DNA from 2 places in the Gordonia sihwensis genome. Region 1 is predicted to be linked to the other one. Evidence: predicted binding sites of a transcription regulator. Region 1 holds the regulator's gene; the other holds the start of a gene.

The links. Region 1 encodes LexA, which represses DNA repair genes until DNA is damaged. Its sites were predicted from a motif close to CGAACANNTGTTCG; they were not measured.
Region 2: a site for LexA is predicted at 1,609-1,622, ahead of P5P27_RS07155 (HNH endonuclease signature motif containing protein). Genes of this name have one in related genera too.

Annotation. Positions count from the first base shown of each region.
Region 1 covers NZ_CP121248.1:1,674,463-1,682,298, reverse strand. The annotation lists gene hrpA (ATP-dependent RNA helicase HrpA) at 1-958, shown strand, start outside; gene nrdR (transcriptional regulator NrdR) at 1,012-1,461, opposite strand; gene P5P27_RS08125 (LysM peptidoglycan-binding domain-containing protein) at 1,484-2,074, opposite strand; gene lexA (transcriptional repressor LexA) at 2,258-2,917, shown strand; gene P5P27_RS08115 (putative PEP-binding protein) at 2,944-4,662, opposite strand; gene P5P27_RS08110 (DeoR/GlpR family DNA-binding transcription regulator) at 4,802-5,572, shown strand; gene P5P27_RS08105 (1-phosphofructokinase family hexose kinase) at 5,569-6,516, shown strand; gene P5P27_RS08100 (PTS fructose transporter subunit IIABC) at 6,613-7,836, shown strand, end outside.
Region 2 covers NZ_CP121248.1:1,474,513-1,482,348, reverse strand. The annotation lists gene P5P27_RS07155 (HNH endonuclease signature motif containing protein) at 85-1,584, opposite strand; gene P5P27_RS07150 (hypothetical protein) at 1,875-2,390, shown strand; gene P5P27_RS07145 (FAD-dependent monooxygenase) at 2,415-3,560, opposite strand; gene P5P27_RS07140 (crotonase/enoyl-CoA hydratase family protein) at 3,581-4,384, opposite strand; gene P5P27_RS07135 (thiolase family protein) at 4,381-5,514, opposite strand; gene P5P27_RS07130 (bifunctional nitrate reductase/sulfite reductase flavoprotein subunit alpha) at 5,629-7,836, shown strand, end outside.

The DNA.
Region 1 (7,836 bases):
CACCGGCACAGACGGCGCGATCATCGCCCGCGGCGACCGGCTCGCCGCGCTTCGCACCGACCTGTCTGCCGACGCCGACCGCGACCGCCGTGCGCCCCTGCACCGCGAATGGACCGCCGACGGTCTGGGCACCCTCGCCGACTCCGAGACGGCGACCGTTGCGGGACAGACGATCACCCGCTATCCCACGCTCGCGACCGTGCCGGGACAGGGCGTACGCATCGCGAAGGCCGCCACCTCCACCGAGCGCGACGCCGGCATCGCCGCCGCCGCCGGAGAACTCCTGCGCCTCGCGATCGCGCCGCCCAGCCGCAAGCTGGCGTCGACTCTGCCGCCGCCGGCCAAGCTCGCGCTGAGCCAGAGCCCGTATCCGGACGTGGACGCGTTGCTGGCCGACTGCACGGCACGGGCGGTCACCGACACCCTGGCACGGGAGCCGGAGTTGGCCGCGCTGCGCAGTCCCGGTGACTTCGGCGCGCTCTCGGCGCGGCTGGGGCCGGTGATCCGGTCGCGCGCACCCGAGTACTTCGACGCCGCCGTCGCGGCGCTCGCCGAATACTCCCCGGTGCGCCGGGCCGTCGACGCCCGGTCCGGGACTCTCGCCGCCGACGACGTCTCCGATCAGGTCAACGATCTGATCTTCGACGGCTTCGTCGGCGCGACGGCATTGGAGCATCTGCGCTCGCTGCCGCGCTATCTCACCGCCGCACGGCTGCGCCTCGAGTCCCTCAACACCGCCGCCGGCCGGGACAACGAGGCGATGGGCGCCATCGACAGGGTGGTGGCAGTCTGGAATAGGCGCCTCGCCCAGCTTCCGGCCGCACGCCACGAGGCGCTGAACGAGTTGGTGCAGTGGCGCCTGGAGGAACTCCGCGTGAGCCTGTTCGCTCAGCAGCTCGGCACCAACGGTCCAGTCTCCGAGCAGCGGATAATCAAGGCGATCGACAAGTTCAGCTGACTGCTCGGGGCGGTGGCTGACTGCTCGGACCGGCGGCGCCGGTGCCGTGAGTGTCAGTGACGGTCGCGGCGCAGCGAATCGATCTCGCGCTGGAAGTCGTCGGCCGACTCGAACGACCGGTAGACCGAGGCGAACCGCAGATAGGCCACCTCGTCGAGGTCGCGCAGCGGACCGAGGATCGCGAGACCGACCTCATTGCTCGGTATCTCGGCCGAACCCGACGAGCGCACGGTGTCCTCCACCTGCACCGCTAGCTTCGCCAGTGCGTCCTCGTCCACCTGACGGCCCTGGCAGGCGCGGCGCACGCCCTGCATCACCTTCTCGCGACTGAAGGGCTCGGAGATGCCGTTGCGCTTCACCACGGACAGCACAGCCGTCTCGACCGTGCTGAACCGCCGCCCGCATTCATTGCACGACCTGCGGCGACGGATCACCTGGCCGTCGTCGGCGACTCGGGAGTCGACGACACGGGTGTCGTCGTTCTTGCAGAACGGGCAGCGCATGCCATGACAATACCCGCCCGCCTCAGCCGTACTGCGGGGCGATAAGCGCTTGTCCGACATGCAGTCCCGATGTCTCGAGGCCGTTCAGGTCGCGCAGCTGGGCGATGACGCCGGCGGACGGCAACTCCGGAGCGATCCGCTCAGCGAGCGCGGTGAGCGACTCCCCCGACCGGACGTACACCACGTGCGTCGCCGCCGGCGACTCCGGCGTCGCCGCATCCTGGTAGCCCGCTCCGACGAGGGCGAGCAGCCACACCATGCCGGCGAGGGTGCCGCCGACCACCGCGGCCCCGGCCCACCGGCGCCTGCGGTACACCGCGGGCGACAGCGCGGTCCGGCCGGCCGGCGGCGCATCGAACATCACTCGCCGGTCCGCGACCGGGCGACGCCGCTCGGGGCGGCCGGTCGGGAAGCACGTTCCGCTCGAGTCGCCTCGCCCCGCTCCGCGTACTCCCCGATCACGGACCAGCGAGCCACGGACCAGCGGGATGTCGCAGGTCATCGCCGACGCGGTGGAGTGCGCAGCAGTGGAGTGCGCAGCGGTGGAGTGCGCAGCGGTGGAGCGCACAGCGGTGGCGCGTCCGGTCGGGGCGGGTGCCGTCCTCGTGCTCATGACTCGTCTCCAATCGATCGCGTGTTCGAAGCACTCTTGTTCGATAGTTAACACGAGGGGTCCGACAAACGCCGACACGCGTCGAACAATTGTTTGAGTTTTGTGACCTACTCAACTAGCCTTTGGACCATCGATCGAACACAGCTGACGAAAGGCCCGACCGTGACCGACACGCCCGATCCGATGCTCTCCACCGCGACGCTCGAGGCCTCATTGACCCAGCGTCAGCGCGAGGTGCTCGAGGTCATCCGTCAGTCGGTCCGCGAGCGCGGCTACCCGCCGAGCATCCGTGAGATCGGCGAGGCCGTCGGACTCACCTCCACGTCGTCGGTGGCCCATCAGCTCCGCACGCTCGAGCGCCGCGGCCTTCTCAAGCGCGATCCGCACCGTCCGCGTGCGGTGAACGTTCGGGACGATCAGCGGACACCGCCCTCGGGCGGTGCCGAGGCCGACGGAGAGTCACTCCCCACGCCGACCTTCGTTCCGGTGCTCGGCCGGATCGCCGCCGGCGGACCGATTCTCGCCGAACAGGCCGTGGAGGAGGTCTTCCCGATGCCGCGCGAACTGGTCGGCGACGGTTCCCTGTTCATGCTTCGCGTGGTCGGCGAATCGATGATCGACGCGGCGATCTGCGACGGCGACTGGGTGGTCGTGCGCCAGCAGAACGTGGCGGAGAACGGTGACATCGTCGCCGCGATGATCGACGGCGAAGCCACCGTGAAGACCTTCAAGCGCACCGACGGTCACGTCTGGCTCATGCCGCACAACGAGCATTTCGAGCCCATCCCCGGCGACGACGCCGCCATCCTCGGCAAGGTCGTCACGGTGATGCGCCGTATCTGAGGCGCCCGGCCGGCCTCAGCGGGACATCACACCTCGCCGGCCAGAACCGCGCGAACCGCCTCGCGCGCCTGTGACGGACTCGTCGCGGCGATCGCGGCGGACGCCGCATCGCGGCACTGATCCATGGTGACGGTACCCAGCTTCAGTCCCACCGCGGCCGACGCCGCAGGCGCGGACGACAACGACGTCACACCCATCCCGACCAGCACACATGCCAGCAACGGATCGGCAGCCGCCTCGCCGCATACGCCCACGGGCTTGCCCTGGTCCCGACCGGCGTCCCCGACCCGCTGTATCAGCGCGAGTACCGCCGGCTGCCACGGGTCGGTGAGCGCCGCCAGCTCCGGCGACATCCGGTCCGCCGCCATCGTGTACTGGGTCAGGTCGTTGGTGCCGATCGAGACGAAGTCCACTTCGGCGAGGATCGCGTCGGCGAGGATCGCCGCCGACGGCACCTCGATCATCACCCCCGGCACCAGACCGCGTTCCCGAACCCGCGCGGCGAATTCGCGCGCCTCGTCGACCGTGGCGATCATCGGTGCCATCACCCACGGCGTCGCACGGCCGTCGTCGCGCGCCGCCTCCGCCAGCGCATCGAGCTGGTTGTTGCGGATGTCCGGATACGTCTGCACGATGCGGTTGCCGCGGACTCCCATCGCCGGATTCGGCTCGTCGGAGTGGGCGACGAACTTCAGTGGCTTGTCCGAGCCCGCGTCGAGGGTGCGGATCACCACCTTGCGCCCGGGAAAGGCGTCGATCACCTCCCGGTAGAGCTCTACCTGCTGGGCGACGGTGGGCTCGGCCGCGCGGTCCAGGAAGGCCAGTTCGGTTCGGAACAGTCCGACGCCCTCCACCGGCGCCTGCGCCGCCGACCGAGCGGACACGCCGTCGGCCACGTTGGCCAGGATCGCGACCGCGTGCCCGTCCGCCGTGCGGCCCGGCCCGCGCCAGGCCGCCGTCTCGGCCGCCCGCGTCGCCGCGGCCGTCACGGCGTCCGAGATGAGTCCGGCGTCCGGGGCGGCCCCCACCGTTCCCGCGTCCCCGTCCACGTAGCCCATGGCTCCGGAGGGGATCTCATCGAGTTCAGCGGCGGCGACCACGCACGGAATACCGAGTTGGCGAGCAATGATCGCCGTGTGGCTGCTGGGGCCGCCGAGCCGCATGCCCAGCCCGATGACGCGTGCCGGGTCCAGACCCGCGGTGTCGGCGGGCGCGAGGTCGTCGGCGAGCAGAATCGACGGTACGTCCGGCACGGGGATGCCCGGCTCCGAGAGCCCGAGGAGTTCGGCGACGACGCGGTCTCGGACGTCCAACAGATCGGTGACCCGTTCAGCCATGAGGCCGCCGAGCTTGGTGAACATCTCCACGAACTGCTCGGTGGCCGCGATCGCGGCGAGCGGCGCTCGAACGCCCTGCGCAATCGACTTGCCCGCGGCCGTCGCCCACCCGCGATCGCGCGCGAGACCGGCCGTGGCAGTCAGGACCTCGGCCGCGACGCCGGTGCTGTGGGAGGCCCGGTCGGCCAGCCGGTCGGCCACCACTCCGGCGGCGGCGGTGAAACGCTCCATCTCTGCGTCGCGGAGCTCCTCCGGAACGGGAGAGTCGTCGATGGCGTCGAAGCCGGGTCGCGGTGCGGGTCTGATGATCGGTCCGTACGCGAGGCCACCGACCACCGGAGTACCGGAGACGATGACGTCGGCGCGGAACGGGTTCTCGGCAGGCACGGGAGAAGTCACCTCGGTCATGTGAGAAAGATTACAGAAAGTCCTTGACGTGTCAACACGTACCCATGTAAACAAAGATGTGTAACCAACCAAATCAACACAGATCCACATCTTTGCACGATCCCCATCGTTGCATGAGATCGGACAGTCGGGAGAGCAGATGTACGCGGAGGAACGCCAGTCGGCGATCGCGAACGAGGTCCGCCTGCGCGGCCGCGTCTCCGTAGCCGATCTCGCCGCGCGCTTCTCCGTGACCGGCGAGACCGTGCGCCGCGACCTGGCTATTCTCGCTCGCAGCGGCCATCTGGTGCGCGTCCACGGCGGAGCCGTACGCCTCGACGTCGCCGCAGTGGTCGACGAACCTGATCTGGTGGTTCGGGAGGAGACCCACCGAGGCGAGAAGAGCGCCATCGGTGCCGCTGCGCTGGCATTCCTGCCCGCCGACGGCGGTTCCATCGTGATCGACGCCGGGACCACCACTCTGCAGTTGGCTCTGTCCATCCCCGCCGACGCCCGCTTGACCTGCGTCACCAACAGCGTGCAGATCGCCGAGGTGGTGGCGGAGTTGCCCGGCTCCGGGGTGCTGCTGACCGGCGGCAGACTCCGGCCCAAGACCGGTGCCTCCGTCGGCGCCGACGCGATCGAGCGACTCTCGCGCATCCGTGCGTCGGTCGGCTTCCTCGGCACCAACGGTCTGTCGCTCGAGCACGGTCTGTCGACACCCGACGCCGACGAGGCCGCCACCAAACGCGCCATGATCGCGGCCTGCACGACGACGGTGGTCCTCGCCGACTCGTCCAAGATCAACCGGGAGGAACTGATGAGCTTCGGAACCCTGGAGGACGTCGATGTCCTCGTGACCGACGCCGGGATCGACTCGGCCTTCGCCGACGAACTGCGCGCCCACGAGATCGAGGTGGTGATCGCATGATCGTCACCGTCACCGCCAATCCGAGCACCGACCGTACGATCGAGCTCGCCGGACCGCTCCGGAGGGGCGAGGTGCACCGTGCGGCCCGCGTCGTCGACCAACCGGGCGGCAAGGGAATCAACGTCGCACGGGTGGTGCGGGCCGCCGGCCTTCCCACACTGGCCGTCCTGCCCGCCCGCGCCGACGACCCGTTCATCGACAGCCTGCGCGCCGTGGCCCTTCCGCACCAGGCGGTGTCGGCGGACGGGACGGTCCGGACCAACCTGACCGTCGCCGAACCGGACGGCACCACCACCAAGATCAACGACGCCGGAACGGCCGTCTCCGCCGAGGCCGCGGCCGCGCTGCGCACCACGATCCTGGCCCGTGCCGAGGGAGCGGACTGGCTCGCTCTGTGCGGCTCGCTGCCGCCCGGCCTCCCCGACGACTGGTACGCGCAGGTACTCGCCGCGACGGCGTCGCTGCACTGTCGGGTGGCCGTCGACACGTCCGGTGCACCCCTGGCCGCGGTGGCCGCCGCCCGTCCGGCACTGCTGAAGCCGAACTCCGATGAGCTCGCCGAACTCACCGGCGACGATCCGGCCGGCATGGAGAGGTCTGCGGCGCAGGGTGATCCCAGCGTCGCAGCGGCCGCCTCCCGAACACTCGCCGACCGGACCGGCGGGACGGTGCTGACCACGCTGGGCGCGGCCGGCGCTCTCCTGACCACCCCGGACGGCATATGGTTCGCCACCGCGCCGGCTGTCGCGGTCCGCAGCACCGTCGGCGCGGGCGACGCCTCACTCGCCGGTTATCTGATCGCGCACCTGCGCGGTGCCGACGAGGCCGGGCTCCTGCGCAGTGCCGTCGCTCACGGCTCGGCGGCCGCAGCACTGCCGGGCACCACGCCGCCCACTCCGGATCTGCTCGACGAAGCGGGTGTGTCCGTCTCCCGGCTGTCCTGATCCGTCCGCGAAGAACCCCGACACCCAGAATCTCCGAGTCCCCGAATCCCCGACCCCCAGAATCCCGACCCCCCCAGAATCACCGAGGGAGCCATCATGTCCCAACAGATCATCACGCCGGAGCTGGTCCTGCTCGACGGTGACGCCGGCGCTGATGCGGACAGTATCATCGCCGCGCTCGCCGGTCTGGTCGCAAACGCCGGCCGCTGCACCGACCCGGCCGAGCTCGCCGAGGCCGCTATGGCACGCGAACGCAAATCCGCGACCGGGCTTCCCGGAGGCATCGCGATCCCGCACGCACGCGTCGCCTCCGTCACCACCGCCACCCTCGCCATGGCACGCCTGACGCGAAAGGCAGAATTCGGTGCTCCGGACGGGCCCGCCGACATCGTCTTCCTGATCGCGGCACCGGAGGGAGCCGCCGGCGAGCACATGAAGGTGCTCAGTTCGCTGGCGCGCGCCCTCGTGCGGCCCGACTTCGTCGCCGCCCTGCGCGCGGCGCCCGACGCCGCCGCCGTCGTCGATCTGGTCAACGAGGCCGTCGAGGGCAAGCCGGCCCCTGCCCCGGCCGCAGCGACCCCCGCAGCGACCCCGGCAACTGAGACCCCGGCAACTGAGACCCCGACCACCGAATCCCCAGCGGCCGAGCCCGGGACCACTCGGATCGTCGCCGTCACCGCGTGCCCCACCGGGATCGCGCACACCTACATGGCCGCCGACGCCCTCAAGCTCGCCGCCGAACGCGCCGGCGTGGAGTTCGCGGTGGAGACCCAGGGGTCGACCGGTTCGACGCCCTTCGCCCCCGATGTGATCGCCGCCGCGGACGTGGTGGTCTTCGCGACGGATGTGGGCGTCAAGGGCCGCGACCGGTTCGTCGGCAAGCCGGTGGTCGCCTCCGGCGTCAAACGCGCGATCAACGAACCCGATGCGATGATCGCCGAGGCGGTCCGCACGGCGCGAGATCCCCGGGCCGCCACCGTCGCCGGGGATGCGAACGCCGGCGCGCAGGCGCCCGCGGCCTCCCGTGTGGGCATCGGAGGTCAGCTCAAGCAGGCTCTGCTGACCGGTGTCAGCTACATGATCCCGTTCGTCGCCGCGGGCGGTCTGCTGATGGCGCTCGGCTTCCTGCTGGCCGGCTACGAGATCGGCAGTTCGACGGTGCAGGAGGGCACCTCGGACGGACTGTACTACGCACTGCACTACAGTCTCTGGGATCTGCCGCCGGGCGGGCTCATGCAGTATCTCGGCGGAGTGAGTTTCGCGATCGGCAATCTGGCGATCGGGCTCATGGTGGCGGTCCTGGCCGGCTACATCGCCTAC
Region 2 (7,836 bases), 200 kb from region 1:
GCCGCACGACGAGGTGGAGCCTCGTCCCGACGAGAGGGACGTGGCCGGAATCTCACCGGTGGCGACGGTGAGTCCGGGACCGACTCAGAAGGGCGGTTCGCCCGGACTGTCGAGGACAGGACTCTCACCGCAGCGGCGCTGCGACCGGAGCCGCATTCGGTACGCGTGTTTGGCCTGAGTACGGGTCCGTGACCGTCCCGGCTGCGTCGTCGTGTCGACGAATCCGGGCGCGACGGGTGCGCCGTGCAGGCACGGCACCGAACCGAGGTCGGGCAGGAGCCAGTGGTTCCTGGCGCGGGCCCGGACGGTGTAGCCCGACGGCGTGGTGGTCTCGGTCCAGATCACGCCATTCGCATCGACGACTTGATCATCCAGCCAGCCGTCGGCGTAGGTCTTGATCAGATGATGGAAACGACACTTCGGATTCAAGTTGCACGGGCAGGTCTGCCCGCCAGCTGCCGGCTGGGCATGGTTGTACTCGCAGACATGATCGAGATCGCACGCCCACGCTGACCGGTTGCAGCCGGGCACCGAGCAGGTGCCGTGCACGGCGCGGACGGCGGCGTCGCAGGCAGCGGTCGGGCGGTACGGGTTGCCTGCCTGCGCGGTCTGCTCGGCCAAGCCTGCGATGTCGAGCGGCCGCACCGTCGCATCCGCGCGAGCGGCGATCTCCCTCGCGTGATGTGCGTCGATCACGCCGAAACCGTCGAGATAGGCGGCCTTGTCCCCGCCGCCGGACAATGTGGACGCGTCGACGACGACGTGCACGACGATCTTGGCGAACTGCGCCCGGACCTCTTCCTCGGCCGCACGTGCCGGGCAGTCATCGCGGCCGCAGTCGCAGCCGAACCGGGTGCCGAGTACGGCGGCGACGACCACATCGGCGCGCCGCTGGCCGACGGTGCGGGAGTCCGCCTCGCACACCCGGGCGGCGCGCGCCCTGGTGGCCTTGTCCATCAGAGTCACGTCCTCCGCGCGGGTGGCGACGGTGAGGGCGGACTGGTCGACGTCGTGGGCGATGGTGACGCCGGGCGTGTTGGCGCGGCGTTTGTCGCGCACCCCGTCGGCGTCGTACTCGGCGACGAACCGGCGCGCGGTCTGCTCGGCCACACTCATCGACACAGCGCCGTGCCCGCGGAGGTCCTGAGCGATCTCGGCGTCGATGGCTGCCATCAGCGCGGCGTCGGTGACCGCGCCGCACTGCAGGACGATGGCGCCGAATGCACGTGCGCTGATGACTCCGTCGCGGAGCAGGCGTGCGGTCTGCGGCAGACGTTCGGAGGCTTCGACGGCGAGGGTGACCTGTCGGATACCGGTGTCCTTCGAGACCGCCTGCACGATAGCGGCCTCAGCGCCCACGATGGCGGTGGCATCGGCCAGCAGTCGTGCGGACTCGACGTCACCGGCCGAGCCCGCGGCACGACGCCGCTGCATCGCATACAGGTGCCCGAGCCGCAACCACGCAAGGTGGGACTCCTGACGGGCGATCTCCGCGACCGCGGTGATGTCGGCGAGATCCTGTGCGGCAGCGTCAGACGTGTCGACGCCACCCACCCCCGCAGCGTCGATGCTCGGGTTCGTCATGTCCGCCTCCCCTGCAACACATATCGAACGTATGTACCCATATTATGTGATTGAATCTCATATGGCAATAGTGTAATTCGATATTCTTAGACTCTCGTCGACGCTCGCCCCTCCGCTCGAGAACAGTCACTCACACCCGAGATTCACGCGCATTTCCGACGAATCCGGTGCCACCGCGAAATTCGGTGACTTCCTTTCGTTTGCGACAGCATTCAGCTGTTCTCACAACGACGACTTCGGCGTAGCGTCGTATTCGTCGTCAGATGCATGCAGTCAAAGGAGATACCGACATGAACAATCGAATCGTTCGGACGGCGACGGTGGCCGGAATCGGCGCCCTCTCCCTGCTCGGCGCCGCCGCGGCGCCCGGCATGGCCGCTGCCGCACCGCACATGACCGATCCGGCGAAACTCGCGATCGACGGCGACTTGATGATCGCCCCCGGCGTCCACCTGCTGAACATCGAGGCGCAAGGTGCACGCGACATGGACGGCAAGACCCACGGGACCTACGTCGCGACGATCATGGACGGTATGCACAAGACTCCGTTCCAGGTGAAGGGCCCGGTGACGTGCATCTGGACACACGGCGACACCGCCTCGCTCGTCTACCCGATCACCGAGACCTCCCCCAACATCGTCCCCGCCCAGCTCAGCGGCGCGTACGCGGTGAAGATCTCCGTCCGCAAGGGCAGCGGGATGATGAACGAAGTCGGGGTGATGGGTCCGATGGCGACCTCGTCGTTCCACGGTTGCGCGCCGGGCGCGACTCCGAACATGTTCCACGGCGACGTCATGATCGGGTGAGGCGGAGTTCAGGCGGCCGTCGAGTCATCGAGCAGAACGCACTGGCGCCAATTGCCTCGTGAATGCGTCACGGCCCGCGATATCGCACAAATGGCGCAGGAGGATGCGATCCGGAAGAATTCGACTTACCCGAATGACGCGGCCCCAGAACAGGGTTTGCGGCGCATTCACAATGCGGCCGATCATCTGTGATTCACGGACCACCCGCCGCACTCGGCGACGCCTCACGTCATGGAAGAGCTGCAGTGCATCCTCCGGACCCGCACTCGTGCGGAGAGCGGCCGCCAGTACGACGGAGTCTTCGATCGCCTGACATCCGCCCTGCCCCAGATGCGGACGCATCGGGTGAGCAGCGTCGCCGATGATCACCGCACGACCGTCGTGCCACCGGCGTGCGACGGGCCGGTCGTACAGGTCGTGTCGCATCAGCGCCGAAGACGGCGTCGCTGCGATCACCGCGTCGACCGGCTCCGGCCAGCCTCTGCCGACGCGAGCGACCTCGGCGCGCTCGTCGTCGAAGACCGCGGCCTCCGGGGCCTGTGCCGTGGCGAACCAGTACGTCCGCCCGGCCGGAAGCGGCACCGCGCCGAACTGCGACCGCGGGCCGATCATCTCGCCTGCGAGATCGGGGTCGATCGAGATGTCGGCCACGCCACGCCACGCGGTGTACCCGGCGTACCTGCTCGACAGACGGTCGTTGAAACCGCGGGCGATACGGGAATGCGTTCCGTCCGCGCCGACGACGAGATCGGCTCGCATCTGAGCACCGCCGGCCAGGGTCACGACTGCCTCGCGGCCCACGGTGCGCACGGTCTGCACGGCGACACCGGTGCGCACCGAGTCGGTGGGCAGCGCACTGGCGAGCACCTCGTGCAGCGTTCCCCGCAGAATGACGGCGAGTTCCTCGCCGGCCGCCGCGGCGAGCGCGCCCGGCGGAGGCTTCCGGATCCACGTTCCGTCTCGCCACCTCAGTGCTCCGCCGCCCACGCGTGCCGACTGCGACCGGACCGCGTCGCCGAGGCCGATCCAGTCCAGTGCTGCCAGCGCGTTCGGCCAGAGACTGATGCCCGCGCCGCCGGTCGACTGCCGTCGAGATTCGAGAACGACCACGTCATGGCCGTCGCGGACCAGGGCCGCGGCAGCGGTCAACCCGGCGATGCCCGCACCCACGACGACCACCCGCACGGCGACTACGCCCCGGTAAACCGTCCGGGCCGCTTCTCGAGGAACGCGGCGACGGCCTCCCGATGGTCCTCGGTGTGGTGCGCCACCGCCTGCATGGTCGCCGAGAGCTCGAGCAGCTGGTCGAGGGTCTGCTGCGAGGACTCCCGCAGGAGCTTCTTGGTCATGCGCACCGCCACCGGTGGGTTCGCGGCGATCCGCGACGCGATCTCACGAGCGGTCGGCAACAGATCGGCCGGTTCGACGACGCGCGAGACGATGCCCCACTTGAGCGCCGTCGCGGCGTCGACGCGATCGCCGGTCAGTGCCATTTCTGCGGCCCGCGCCGGCCCGATCGCCCGGGGCAGCAGCCACGCGCCGCCGTCGCCGGGGATCAGCCCGAGCTTCACGAAGCTCTCGGCGAAGAAGGCCGTGTTCGAGGCGATCCGGATGTCGCACATCAGCGCCAGATCGCACCCGGCGCCCACCGCGGGGCCGTTGACGGCCGCGATCACCGGCACCTCGAGCGCGTACATCGCGCGCGGTATCCGCTGGATGCCCTCGCGATAACCGACGCGCTGCTGGTGCGGAGCCCCGCCGAACAGACCCGCCGCGGCCGCCATGTCTTTGACGTTGCCGCCGGCCGAGAAGGCCGAACCGGCGCCGGTGAGGATCACCGCCCGGACCGACTGGTCCCGGTTCACCGCCGTCGCGGCGTCGACGAGTGCGTCGATGGCATCGTCCTCGGAGATGGCATTGCGAGTCTCGGGTCGATTGACGGTCCAGGTCACGACGTCGCCGTCGCGCTCGACCAGCAGCACGTCGCCGCTCACAGAAGTTCCAGAATCGTTGCGTTCGCCATACCTCCAGCTTCGCACATGGTCTGCAGACCGTACTGGATCCCGTTGTCGCGCATGTGGTGGACGAGCCGGGTCATCAGGATCGCGCCCGACCCGCCGAGCGGGTGGCCCACCGAGATGGCACCGCCGACTGGATTGAGGACGTCGTCGGAGGCACCGATCTCGGCCTGCCAGGCCATCGGGACCGGCGCGAAGGCCTCGTTCACCTCATAGGCGCCGATGTCGGACACCGCCAGTCCCGAGCGGTCCAGCGCCTTGGCGGTGGCGGCGATCGGTCCGGTGAGCATGATGACCGGGTCGTCGCCGGCGAGGGTCGCGGTGTGCACCCGCGCCATCGGTCGCCAGCCGTTGGCCGCGGCGATCTCGCTGGTCGTCACCAGCAGGGCGCCGGCACCGTCGGAGATCTGCGAGGCGTTGCCCGCGGTGATGACGCCTTCGGGGTCGAACGGGGTCTTGAGCCCGCCGAGCTTCTCCGCCGTGGTGCCGCGGCGCAACCCCTCGTCGACGGCGAGGCCGCCCGGGATCGGAGCGATCTGCGCATCGAAGGCGCCTGCGTCCTGCGCGGCGGCGGTGCGCTCGTGCGAGCGGGCCGAGTACTCGTCGAGCTGCTGCCTGCTGAAGTTCCAGCGCTTGGCCATCATCTCGGCGCCGAGGCCCTGGTTGAAGCCATCCACGCCGTATCGGTCGAGCACGGACGCCGGATAGGGAGCACCGTCACCGCGTGCGGCACCCATCGGTACGCGCGACATGGACTCCACGCCACCGGCGACGGCGATGTCGTACTGTCCGGCGATCACGCCGGCGGCGGCGAAATGCACCGACTGCTGACTCGAGCCGCACCGACGGTCGACGACGGTCGCCGGAACGGACTCGGGCCAGCCCGCGGCCAGCACGCCGACCCGACCGATGCTGCCCGCCTGGTCGCCGACCTGGCTGACGCACCCCCAGATCACGTCGTCCACGCCGGCGGGATCGAAACCCACGCGGTCGGCCAGCGCCGACAGCACGTGCGCGCTCAGGTCGCCGGGATGGATCTCGGACAGGCCGCCGTTCCGCTTACCGATCGGAGTACGGACGGCATCGACAATCACTGCATCTCGCATGCCGTCCTTCATACCCTAACAAGCGCTCGGTTGGGAAGGAGGTGTCCCGATAGTTGACCTGGCTGTAACGCCGCTCTGCACGCGCCGAAACAGTTCCACGGAACCGTGACTGGCATGTCCCTGGAACCGCTGGCTCCCACTGCCGTCGACACCGTGTGCGGTTACTGCGGCGTGGGATGCGGACTGACCCTCGACGTCGCGGACGGGGCCGTCACGGGGGCGCGGGGCACCAAGAGCCATCCGGCCAATCGGGGCAGGCTGTGCACCAAGGGCGCCACCACCGTCGACATGCTGCGCGCCCCCGGACGACTCACCACCGCTCTGATCCGGGAGCGGCGCGACGGTGACGCCCGACCCGCCGACGTGGACGACGCGATCGCCGAGACCGCCCGCCGACTGACACGGATCCGTGACCGCCACGGCCCCGAATCCATCGCGGTGTACGTCTCCGGCCAGATGTCACTCGAAGCACAGTATCTGGCGAACAAGCTGGTCAAAGGCTTCCTCGGCACCAACCAGATCGAATCGAACTCCCGGCTGTGCATGGCGAGTGCGGGGACCGGCTACAAGCAGTCGCTCGGTGCCGACGGACCGCCCGGCAGCTACGACGACATCGACCACGCCGACGCCTTCCTGGTGATCGGTTCCAATATGGCCGACTGCCACCCGATCCTGTTCCTGCGCCTCCTCGACCGGGTGGCCGCGGGCGCCCGGCTGATCGTGGTCGATCCGCGGCGGACCGCCACAGCCACCAAAGCGCACATCCATCTCCCGGTCCGGCCGGGCACCGATCTCGCACTGCTCAACGGCCTGCTGCGGCTCATCGTCGACGAAGGCGGGCTGGACGAGGAGTTCGTGGCCGCGCACACGCGGGGGTGGGACGCGCTCGCCGCGATGCTCGACGACTACCCGCCCGAACGAGTCGCCGAACTCACCGGCGTCGACGAGGACGCCCTGCGGGAGACGGCCCGCATCCTCGCCGGCGCCGAGAACTGGATGACCCTGTGGACGATGGGGCTCAATCAGTCGACGCACGGGACGTGGAACACCAATGCCGTCTGCAACCTCCATCTCGCCACCGGAACCATCTGCCGGACGGGATCCGGCCCGTTCTCGCTGACCGGGCAGCCCAATGCGATGGGCGGTCGCGAGATGGGCTACATGGGTCCGGGCCTGCCCGGGCAGCGCAGCGCGCTCGATGCCGGCGACCGCGCCGACGTGGAGGCAGCCTGGGGTCTCGAACCGGGGACGCTGAGCACCGATCCGGGCGGCGGCACCGTCGACATGTTCGAGGCGATGGCCGATGGCCGCATCCGCGCCGCGTGGATCATCTGCACCAATCCGGTGGCCTCGGTGGCGAACCGCTCGACCGTCGTGCAGGCCCTCCGGCGCGCGGACTTCGTCGTGGTCCAGGAGGCCTTCACCGGAACCGAGACCTGCGAATACGCCGACATCGTGCTGCCCGCCGCACTGTGGACCGAAGCGCAGGGGACGATGGTGAACTCCGAACGCAGCATCAGTCTCACCTCCCCCGCCGTAGCGCCGCCGGGCCAGGCGCGGGCCGACTGGGAGCTGATCTCCCAGATCGCCCGCGGCATGGGCTTCCGCGACGGGTTCTCGCACGCCGACGCGGCGGCCGTGTTCGACGAGATCCGCGGCTTCCACAATCCGCGGACCGGCTGGGACCTCCGCGGCGTCGACTACGCGAGGCTGCGCGAAGGACCCGTTCAGTGGCCGGCGGCGCCGGGCGGACCGGCGCGCAATCCGATCCGCTACCTCAGCGACGACCCGGCCGAGCCCGGTCCCCTCTTCCCCACCCCGGACCGGCGCGCGCGGTTCCTCGCCCGCCCGCACATGCCGCCCGCCGAACTCCCCGACGACGACTATCCGATGGTCCTGACCACCGGTCGGCTGGCGCACCAGTGGCACACCATGACGAAGACCGGCCGGGTCGCGAAACTCTGCCGGCTCGACCCCGGCTCCTTCGTGCAGATCCATCCCGACGACGCACGCCCGGCGGGTATCGGCGACGGAGACATGGTGGAGGTGCGATCCCGCCGCGGCGCGGTACGGGTACCCGCGCGCGTCGACGACGCGGTGAGCGCCGGCGTCTGCTTCGTCCCCATGCACTGGTCCGACGCCTTCGGCGAGATGCTCGCGGTGAACGCCGTGACCACCGATGCCGTCGACCCCGATTCGCTGCAACCGGAGTTCAAGGCGTGCGCCGTGGCGCTCACCCGGCTCTCCGGACCGGTGCCCGATAACCAGGAGCCGCCCATGACCACCGCCGATCCGACCGCCGCCGATCCGACCGCGACCGAA